3 regions of the Streptomyces sp. NPDC021212 genome follow, and region 2 is predicted to be linked to each of the others. Evidence: riboswitches for the same ligand, from Rfam matches in the RefSeq annotation. Region 2 holds a riboswitch; each other region holds the start of a gene.
The links. A riboswitch is a leader RNA that binds a small molecule or an ion and turns the genes downstream of it on or off. The one in region 2 is predicted to bind cobalamin.

Region 1 (3,267 bases), on a different contig from region 2:
GACCACCCCGGGCGTGTACGCGAGGTCCTTGACCAGGTCGACCATGCCGCACGCGTGGATCATCCGCACCACGACCTGGCTGACGTCGGCGGGGAGGCCGCCCAGGTCCGCCTCGGCGCGGATGGTGGCAAAGGAGGCGCGGTAGATGGCCGCCCCGTCCTTCTCGTAGTCGAACACTGTGTCCTCGATCATGTCGTTGATCATGCCGTTCCGCGGGCCGCCGCCACGGCGTCGGCCAATTGCTCCGCCGTTACGTCTGCCACGTCTGTTTCGCCGACGCCGGTCGCGCCGGTCGCGCCGTCGGGGCCCTGCGCGTCTCGTACGGTGAGCCGGTAGTCCGTACCGGAGGTGGCCAGCGCGTCCACCCAGCGGCCGCCGGGGTGGCCGCAGCGCCGCTCGCAGCCGGAGAAGTACACCGGCGGCGCGTCGGCGTCAGGGGAGCGGGGAGCGCCCGCCACCGCGCGCTCCGCGTGGGCGCGCACATCGGCCAGGGACTTGGCGCAGCCCGGCCGTCCCGTGCACGCGCCGACCCCGGTCCACGGGGAGTCCGGATCGGTCACCAGCCCCGCGTCGGCCACCTCCCGTGACGCGTGCGCCGCGCCGTCCGCGGTGAAGCCCGGGAGCACCACGCCGCGCCAGGGTGTCACACGCAGCGCGTCCGACCCGTCCCGGGAGGCGAGCCCGGCCAGCAGCCGCCACTGCGCGGCGCCGACCCGGCCCAGAGGTACGAGGACGGACACGGCGTGCCACCCGTCCGGCCCGGACACGACGCCCGGCGCGGGCGGCGCGCCCGGCGTGCCACCCGGTCTGTCGTGTCCGATACGTACGGCTTCGGCACCCTCGTCCGCGAGCCGCGCCGCCAAGCCGTCGGCGGTCACGGCGTGTTGCGCGGGCAGTTCGCGCACCCGCCACGCCCGCGTACCGCTCGCCCGGGCCCTGGCCAGGAACTCCACGGCGGCCAGCGCGGCGGCGCGCGGCGCGTCCCGCGCCGACACCTCCAGCGCGAACCCCGTGTCCGACACGCCGGACGCGCCGGGGCCCACCCGTAGCACCGCTCCGCCGTCGCGCGTTGCGATCAATGTCACATCCGCGCCCAACGCGGCCACATCGCCGCGGCCGTCGTCCATCGCGAACAGGAAACGGCCCGACAAGCCGGACAACTCTTCCCACTCACCTGCACACAGCGCGGCGTCCAACTCCCGCGCCCACGCCGTGACATCGCCGTATCCGGCGCCGTCCAGGCCGCTCAGCGGGGAGGCCACGATGTTGCGCACCCGGTCGTACCGGTCGGAGGGGAGCAGTCCGGCCTCCCGCAGACCGGCCGCCAGCTCGCCGCCGCATGCCGCGTCCAGGCCGCGGATCTGGAGATTGCCCCGCGAGGTGAGGCCCAGCCGGCCGTCCCCCAGCTCCTCGCTCGCCCGCGCCAGCACCCGCGCCTGACCTGCCGTCAGTAGCCCGCCCGGTATCCGGATGCGGGCCAGCGAGCCGTCGTCCGCGGGGTGCAGCCGCAGCGCGCCGGGGCAGGCGTCATCGCGACCGCGCGCCCGCCGCGAGGGCGCTTGAGAGGGCGCTTCGTTCGCAAGTGGGACGGTTGTCGGGGGGAGGGACATGGCGGCGAGCATACCGACGTCCGGTCGGCCCTCACTGTCCCGTGCCAGGTCAGCAACGCCTACTATGCTCTGCGGCGGGCCATGTGGCCCGCTGGACGCACAAGACGGCGTCAAGGGGAGGAAACCGGTGCGAATCCGGTGCGGTCCCGCCACTGTGAGCACGGCAGCCCGCCGTGCGAGCCAGGAACTCCCGCCGTCTTCCCACCCGCCGGGGCGCGGACCCCGAGGAAGGCGCTGAGCCATGATTCTGCTGCTGTCGACCTCCGACACCGACCTGCTCAGTGCCCGTGCGGCCACGGGCCCGGTGCCGTACCGTCTCGCCAACCCGGCGCGGCTCGCGCTCGACGATCTGCCCGGGCTCCTCGACGGTGCCGAACTCGTCGTCGTGCGGCTGCTCGGTGGCGTCCGCGCCTGGGAGGAGGGCCTCGAAACCCTGCTCGCGGGCGACCTCCCCGTCGTCGTCCTCACCGGTGAACAGGCTCCCGACGCCCAGCTCATGGAGGCGTCCACGGTCCCCGTGGGGATCGCCGCCGAGGCGCACGCCTACCTCGCGCACGGCGGCCCCGCCAATCTGGGCCAGCTGGCCCGGTTCCTGTCCGACACCGTGCTGCTGACCGGCCACGGCTTCGAACCGCCCGCCCCCGCCCCCACCTGGGGGCCGCTGGAGCGCAGCGCGCGCGAGGACGTCACCGGCCCGACGATCGCCCTGCTCTACTACCGGGCCCACCACATGAGCGGCAACACCGCCTTCGTGGAGGCGCTCTGCCAGGCCGTCGAGGACGCCGGAGGACGCCCGCTGCCGCTGTTCGTCGCCTCCCTCCGGGCCCCCGAGCCCGAGCTGATCGAGGCACTCGGCGCGGCCGACGCCGTCGTCACCACCGTGCTCGCCGCGGGCGGCACCCGCCCCGCCGAGGCGTCGGCGGGCGGCGACGACGAGGCGTGGGACGCGGGCGCGCTCGCCGCGCTCGACGTCCCCGTGCTCCAGGCGCTGTGCCTGACCTCGTCGCGCCGCGCGTGGGAGGAGAACGACGAGGGTCTGTCGCCGCTGGACGCCGCGACCCAGGTCGCCGTCCCGGAGTTCGACGGGCGGCTGATCACCGTGCCGTTCTCCTTCAAGGAGGTCGACGAGGACGGTCTGCCGGTCTACGCCGCCGACCCCGAGCGCGCCGCGCGTGTCGCCGGAATCGCGGTACGACACGCCCGGCTCCGGCACATACCGGCGGCCGACAAGCGCCTCGCGCTCGTCCTGTCCGCGTACCCCACCAAGCACTCCCGGATCGGCAACGCGGTCGGCCTCGACACCCCCGCCAGCGCCGTCGCCCTGCTGCGCCGACTGCGCGCCGAAGGGTACGACTTCGGCCCCGAGGACGGCGAGGGTTCCCTCCCGGGCCTGGTCTCCGGCGTCGGCGACGAACTGATCTACGCCCTCATCGAGGCGGGCGGCCACGACCAGGACTGGCTCACCGAGGAGCAGCTGGCCAAGAACCCGGTCCGTATCCCCGCCGCCGATTACCGCCGCTGGTACGCCACGCTGCCGCGGGAGCTGCGCGACGCGGTCGAGGAGCACTGGGGCCCGCCGCCCGGCGAGATGTTCGTGGACACCAGCCGCGACCCCGAGGGCGAGATCGTCCTCGCCGCGCTGCGCCACGGCAACCTC
Region 2 (3,267 bases):
CAGGAGCACCTTGATGACGTCCGTGTCGGTGTCGTCCCCGACCGGGGGCAACACCATGATCGACTTGGCGGTGTCCGGGCTCACCAGCTCCAGATCGCCCCGCTCCAGCGGACTTCCGGAGCGGCAGACCACCCGGGTGCGGCCGGTCGCGGGTATCCGGTCGCGGATCTGGTCCTCCATGTCGACCTTGTCGTGGTCGGCGAGGATCACCACACAGGAGCGGCGGGCGCCCTGGTTGGCCTCCACCAGCTCCGCGATCACCGTGAACACCTGGTCCGACCAGCCCAGCACGATCGTGTGGCCGCGCTCGATCAGCCGCGACCGCCCCTTGCGCAGCATCTGGATCCGGTTCTCCAGGCCCGTGGTGAGCACACCGATGAGCGCGCTGACGATGAAGATGCCGCCGATCGTGACCGTGAGCATCAGGACCAGGAACAGCGGTCGCCCTTCGTCCCCGCCCATGGTGCCCGGATCGAGCGTCCGCAGCAGGCTCATCCACACCACGCCCGACCAGCCGCCACTCTTCCGGGTGTCGTCGCGGCTGAAGGCGACCACCAGCGTGGAGACCACGGCGATCAACGCCAGCGAGGCGAGGCCGAGCCAGCCGATCAGGGCGGGCGTCCCGCGGTCCATCGTGCCGTCGAACCAATACCGCAGCCGCTCCCGCAGCCTCATCGCACGTCCTCGTCCCCCCGGCCACCCACCGGTCTTACGGTTTCCCAGAGCAGCTGATCATTCTCGCAGGGTCACGGGGGTGCGGCTGCCGGGCGCCTACGCGCTCACCAGGCGGCGTGGGGCTGTGGGTCGGTCTCGACGGCCGGTTCGCCGCCCGCCTCGGCGAACGCCTGCAGCGCCTCGATCAGATGACGGCGCTGTCCGGCGGGCATGACGTCGACGATGCGCGCGATCTCCTGGCGGCGCCGATCGGTGACCTCGGCCACGATCCGCCGGCCGGCCGGGGTGAGCGAGATCATGCTGGTACGCCGGTCCCCGGGGGCGACGCCACGCTCGACCACGCCCGTCGTGACCAGGCGGTCGATCATGCGCATGGCGGTCGACGGCTGGACGCCCAGCTCCCCGGCCAGCCCGGACAGGCTCAGCGGCCCGCCGGCGTCCAGGACGACCAGCATCCGGAACTGCGGCAGCGTCAGGGACTCCTCCACCGCGGCCAACGACCGGGCGGAGACGGCGACGAGCAGCCGGGACGCGGTCAGCACGGCGGTGACCATCGCCTCGGCGTCGGACGCGGGGGCGTCGGCGTCGGCAGGGGACGGGGAGGAATCGGACGGGGAGGCTTCGGAAGCGGAGCCTTCGGAAGCAGGGGCTTCAGAGGCTTCGGAACCAGAGGCTCCAGAGGCTGAGGAACGGCGCGCCATGAGCCCTTTCTACCTCGTGCCCCTGTGGAAGGGGGGTGCCCCGATCCGGCACCACGGCCTAGGCTGGGCCCCGCAGCTGGTTCGCCCTGTCCGCCAGGCAGGCGCGTCGTAAGAGGGAACCCGGTGGAAATCCGGGACTGCCCCGCAGCGGTGAGCGGGAACGACCGCCGTCATACGCACTGGGTCCGGGAGACGGATCCGGGAAGCGACGGCCAGTAGGTGTCTCGTACGTCACGACGTGACCACGGCGTGACGACGACACGAGGCGTGCCCGCGAGTCCGAAGACCTGCCCGTTGCCCGTGCGCGACCGATCGCGCGCGGACATCCCGGTGACCTCGAGGGCGGGTCGGCGTACCCACCAGGCGGACGCGCGCGTAACCGAACGCGTGGCCGAGCCGCCCGGTTCGTCGCTCCTTCGCGCCCCTGAACCCGCCGGGATCCTCAGGAGAGCACGCTCGCGAAGGAGAGCTACGTGACAGCGACATCCGCGGCCGCGGCGGCACGGGCCACCGTGTACGGCTACCCCCGCCAGGGGCACCACCGCGAACTGAAGAAGGCCGTCGAGGGCTACTGGAAGGGCCGGGTCGGCGCCGACGCCCTCCGGGAGACCGCCGCGAACCTGCGCCAGGCGAACTGGCGGCAGCTCGCCGACGCCGGTCTCCACGAGGTGCCGACCGGCGACTTCTCCTACTACGACCATGTGCTGGACACCAGCGTCATGGTCGGCGCCGTACCGGACCGCCACCGCGCCGCAGTCGAAGCCGACGCGCTGGACGGCTACTTCGCCATGGCGCGCGGCACCCAGGAGGCCGCGCCGCTGGAGATGACCAAGTGGTTCGACACCAACTACCACTACCTGGTGCCCGAACTCGGCCCCGGCACCGTCTTCGCCGCCGACTCGACGAAGCAGATCGCCGAGCTGTCGGAAGCGGTCGCACTCGGTCACACCGCCCGGCCGGTCCTGGTCGGCCCCGTCACCTACCTCCTGCTCGCCAAGCCCGCACCCGGCATCGCGCCGGACTTCGAGCCGCTCACCCTGCTGGACCGGCTGCTGCCGGTGTACGCGGAGGTGCTGGCCGATCTGCGGGCGGCCGGCGCCGGGTGGGTCCAGCTGGACGAACCCGCGCTCGTCCAGGACCGCACCGCCGCCGAGCTGAACGCCGCCGCCCGTGCGTACCGCGAACTGGGCGCCCTCGCCGACCGCCCCCGGCTGCTGGTCGCCTCGTACTTCGACCGCCTCGGCCAGGCCCTCCCCGTACTGGCCAAGGCCCCCGTGGACGGGCTGGCGCTCGACTTCACCGGGCCCGCCGCCGCCAACCTCGACGACCTCGCCGCCGTCGGCGGCCTGCCCGGCAAGCGCCTCGTCGCGGGCGTCGTGGACGGCCGCAACGTATGGATCAACGACCTCGCCGCCTCGCTGGCCACGCTCGGCACCCTGCTCGGCCTCGCCGACCGGGTCGACGTCGCCGCCTCCTGCTCCCTCCTCCACGTCCCCCTCGATGCCATGGCCGAACGCGACATCGACCCCCGGATCGCCCGCTGGCTGGCCTTCGCCCGCCAGAAGACCACCGAGGTCGCGACCCTCGCCCGCGGCATCGCCCAGGGCACCGGCACCATCGCCGCCCAACTCGCCGCCAACCGCGCCGACCTGGCCTCCCGGGCCACCTCCGCGCTCACCCGCGACCCGGCCGTACGCGCCCGCGCCGGGGCCGTCACCGACGCCGACGCCCACCGGCCCGAGCCGTACGCCGAGCGCGCCCCGGCCCAGCGCGCCCGGCTGCGGCTGCCCGCGCTGCCGACGACCACCATCGGCTCTTTCCCGCAGACCACCGAGCTGCGCACCGCCCGCGCCGACCTGCGGGCCGGAACGCTCGACACCGCCGGATACGA
Region 3 (3,267 bases), on a different contig from region 2:
GAGCCGTTGGCCTCGCGCAGCGCGTCACGGGTCTGGGCGTCCCATACGCCGAGCTTCTTCAGGTCGTTCACCAGGTAGGAGTTGACCTGGAGGAACTCACCGCTGAGCGTTTCGCGCTTGAAGAGGTTGGAGACCTGCGGCTCGATGCACTCGTACACGCCCGCGATGGAGGCGATGGTGGCGGTCGGCGCGATCGCCAGCAGCAGCGAGTTCCGCATGCCGGTCGTGGCCATCCGCCGGCGCAGCGCCTCCCAGCGCTCGGGCCAGGTGGCCCGCGCGTCGGCGTAGTGGTCCGGGTGGAGCACACCGCGCGCGGTGCGGGTCTCGGCCCAGGCCGGGTGCGGGCCGTGGCGCTCGGCGAGGTCGCAGGACGCCTCGTACGCGGCGAGCATGATGCGCTCGGAGATCCGGGTGGAGAGCGCCTGTGCCTCGGGCGAGTCGAACGGGAGCCGCAGCCGGAAGAAGACGTCCTGGAGGCCCATCAGGCCCAGACCGACCGGCCGCCAGCGGGAGTTGGAGGCCCCGGCCTCGTCGGTGGGGTAGAAGTTGATGTCCACCACGCGGTCGAGGAAGGTCACGGCGGTGCGGACGGTGCGGTCCAGCCGCTCCCAGTCCATCTCACCGTTCTCCCCGAGGTGGGCGGCGAGGTTGACCGAGCCGAGGTTGCAGACGGCGGTCTCGCCGTCGTCGGTGACCTCCAGGATCTCGGTGCACAGGTTGGAGGAGTGGACGACCCGGCCCGGCTCGGCGGTCTGGTTGGCGGTGCGGTTGGCGGCGTCCTTGAACGTCATCCAGCCGTTGCCGGTCTGCGCGAGGGTGCGCATCATCCGGGCGTACAGCTGGCGCGCCGGGACCTGCTTGAGCGCCCGCCCCTCGGCCTCGAAGCGGCGGTACGCGGCGTCGAACTCCTCGCCCCACAGGTCCACCAGCTCGGGCGCGTCCACCGGCGAGAACAGCGACCAGTCGGCGTCCGCCTCGACGCGGCGCATGAACTCGTCCGGGATCCAGTGCGCGATGTTGAGGTTGTGGGTGCGGCGGGCCTCTTCGCCCGTGTTGTCCCGCAGCTCCAGGAACTCCTCGATGTCCGCGTGCCACGTCTCCAGGTAGACGCAGGCCGCGCCCTTGCGCCGGCCGCCCTGGTTGACGGCCGCCACCGAGGCGTCGAGCGTGCGCAGGAACGGCACGATGCCGTTGGAGTGCCCGTTGGTGCCGCGGATGAGCGAACCGCGGGCGCGGATGCGGGAGTACGACAGACCGATGCCGCCCGCGTGCTTCGACAGCCGCGCCACCTGGTGGTAGCGGTTGTAGATCGAGTCCAGCTCGTCCAGCGGCGAGTCCAGCAGATAGCAGGACGACATCTGCGGGTGGCGGGTGCCGGAGTTGAACAGCGTGGGGGAGCTGGGCAGGTACGACAGCGTGCTCGTCATCCGGTACAGCTCGGCGACGTCGCCCAGCGCCCGCTCCGACAGGTCCTCGGCGAGCCCGCAGGCCACGCGCAGCAGGAAGTGCTGCGGGGTCTCGATCACCTGACGGGTGATCGGGTGGCGCAGCAGATAGCGGCTGTGCAGGGTGCGCAGCCCGAAGTAACCGAAGCGGTCGTCGGCCCCGTCGGCCAGCGCCTGGTCGACCAGCGCGTCCAGCCGGGCGGCGTGGGTCGTCACGAACTCGGCGGTGGAGTCGGCGATCAGGCCCTCGCCGTGGCCCACGGCGACGGAGGCGGTGAAGGAGTCCGCGCCCTGCCCGGCCGCCTCTTCGGCGATCGCGCGGGTCAGCAGCCGCGCGGCGAGCCTGGAGTACTCCGGCTCCTCGCCGATGAGTCCGGCCGCCGCCTCGGTCGCCAGGGAGCGCAACTCCGTTTCGTCCGAACCGGGATGGCGGCCGCGCAGGGCGGCGGCCGCGACCTTGCCGGGGTCGGTGGCGGGCAGATCGGCGGTGAGCGCGGTCAGGGTCCGCAGCAGGGCGGTCCCGGGGGCGTCGGCCGCTGCCGGAGTGTCGGCTGCCTCTGAGACCGGGTCGGCGGGCGCGATGGTCACTGAAGTGTTCTCCCTCGCTCGGCTGGGGGCCTGCGAGGGCGGTGCGCGATGGCCGCTTACGGGCATGCCGATTGCGCTTCACGGCACACCACGCAGCGTCCATCGACCCACCCCGCGAGGCCCGGACGTATGCAGACGGCCGTCGGCAGGTCATCGGACTCACGGATACGCGAAAGCGCACACGTACACCGTTGCGGGACAGTTCCGGATTCGCACCGGATTCCCCTGCGGCGACAGCGAGCACGAGCATACATCTTGTGTCGCGCTGCGTACGCGCCCCCAGATGTTGTGTCGTCAGCTGGGGGGATTCGTATGTATGTGCTAGTTGCGCCGGGTCTCGGCAGCGCCGGAATCCATGCGGCCGACCCCGGAAAACTAGCTTCCCGGACCGCTCGTCCGCCATTCGTCCAGGGCACGGGCGAGGCGGTCGCGGTAGCCGGCGTAGCCGTCCTCGTACGCGCCGCGAAGCTCGCTCCGCGGCTCGACGGTACGGGACGCGGCGCGCCAGTGGGACGCGTCCACGGGGTCGCCGAGCGACCGCCAGGCGACCGCCACCGCGCCCCGCGCGCCGACCTCCGGCTCGTCCGGAACGGCCACCGGGCGGCCCATGACGTTCGCGAAAATCTCCGTCCACGCGGCGGAACGCACGCCTCCGCCGCACAGCGCGAGCCGCCCCGAGAGCCCGGCCGCCTCCAGGCAGTGGCGGGCCGCGTAGGCGATGGCCTCGCACACGGCCCGTACGGTGTCGGCGCGGGTGGTGGCGAGCGTGAGACCGTCCAACCGCCCCTGAGCGGCGGGCTCCACGAACGGCGCGCGTTCCCCGGCGCCGGACAGGAAGGGCAGCGCCGTCACGCCGTTCGCGCCCGGCGGGCTCCCGTCGAGCAGGGTGTCCAGGGCGGCGGTGGTCGCCCCTGTGAGATCGAGCACCCACTCCAGGGCGGCGGTGCCGACCATCGCGGGCATCGCGCGCAGCCAGCGGTCCGGGTCGGGGGTGCACAGCCACATCCCGGCCGGATCGGCCGAGGGGTCCACCGTCGCGCGGTCGGTGAGCACCTGGCAGGCCAGCGTGGTGCCGACGATGAGCAGCCCGTCGCCCACGTCCCGCACCCCGCTGCCGATGGCGCACGCCGGAAGGTCGTACGGGCCGGAGACGACGGGCAGTCCGGGCGGCAGCCCGGTCAGCCGGGCCCCCTCGTCGTCCAGCGCGAGGACGGTGCCGGGCGGCGCGGGCGGG

Region 1: linked by a shared signal. The riboswitch ahead of cobN (cobaltochelatase subunit CobN) and the one ahead of metE (5-methyltetrahydropteroyltriglutamate--homocysteine S-methyltransferase) in region 2 are both predicted to bind cobalamin.
Region 3: linked by a shared signal. The riboswitch ahead of ACH4SI_RS09995 (ribonucleoside-diphosphate reductase subunit alpha) and the one ahead of metE (5-methyltetrahydropteroyltriglutamate--homocysteine S-methyltransferase) in region 2 are both predicted to bind cobalamin.

What each region holds. Positions count from the first base shown of each region.
Region 1 is NZ_JBIRPZ010000006.1:378,530-381,796, forward strand. Features, by position in the region: gene ACH4SI_RS18880 (precorrin-8X methylmutase) at 1-192, opposite strand, end outside; gene cobG (precorrin-3B synthase) at 201-1,610, opposite strand; cobalamin riboswitch at 1,699-1,823, shown strand; gene cobN (cobaltochelatase subunit CobN) at 1,852-3,267, shown strand, end outside.
Region 2 is NZ_JBIRPZ010000004.1:63,377-66,643, reverse strand. Features, by position in the region: gene ACH4SI_RS11690 (potassium transporter TrkA) at 1-675, opposite strand, end outside; gene ACH4SI_RS11685 (MarR family winged helix-turn-helix transcriptional regulator) at 780-1,229, opposite strand; cobalamin riboswitch at 1,455-1,686, shown strand; gene metE (5-methyltetrahydropteroyltriglutamate--homocysteine S-methyltransferase) at 1,850-3,267, shown strand, end outside.
Region 3 is NZ_JBIRPZ010000003.1:388,015-391,281, forward strand. Features, by position in the region: gene ACH4SI_RS09995 (ribonucleoside-diphosphate reductase subunit alpha) at 1-2,033, opposite strand, end outside; cobalamin riboswitch at 2,160-2,300, opposite strand; gene ACH4SI_RS10000 (FGGY family carbohydrate kinase) at 2,409-3,267, opposite strand, start outside.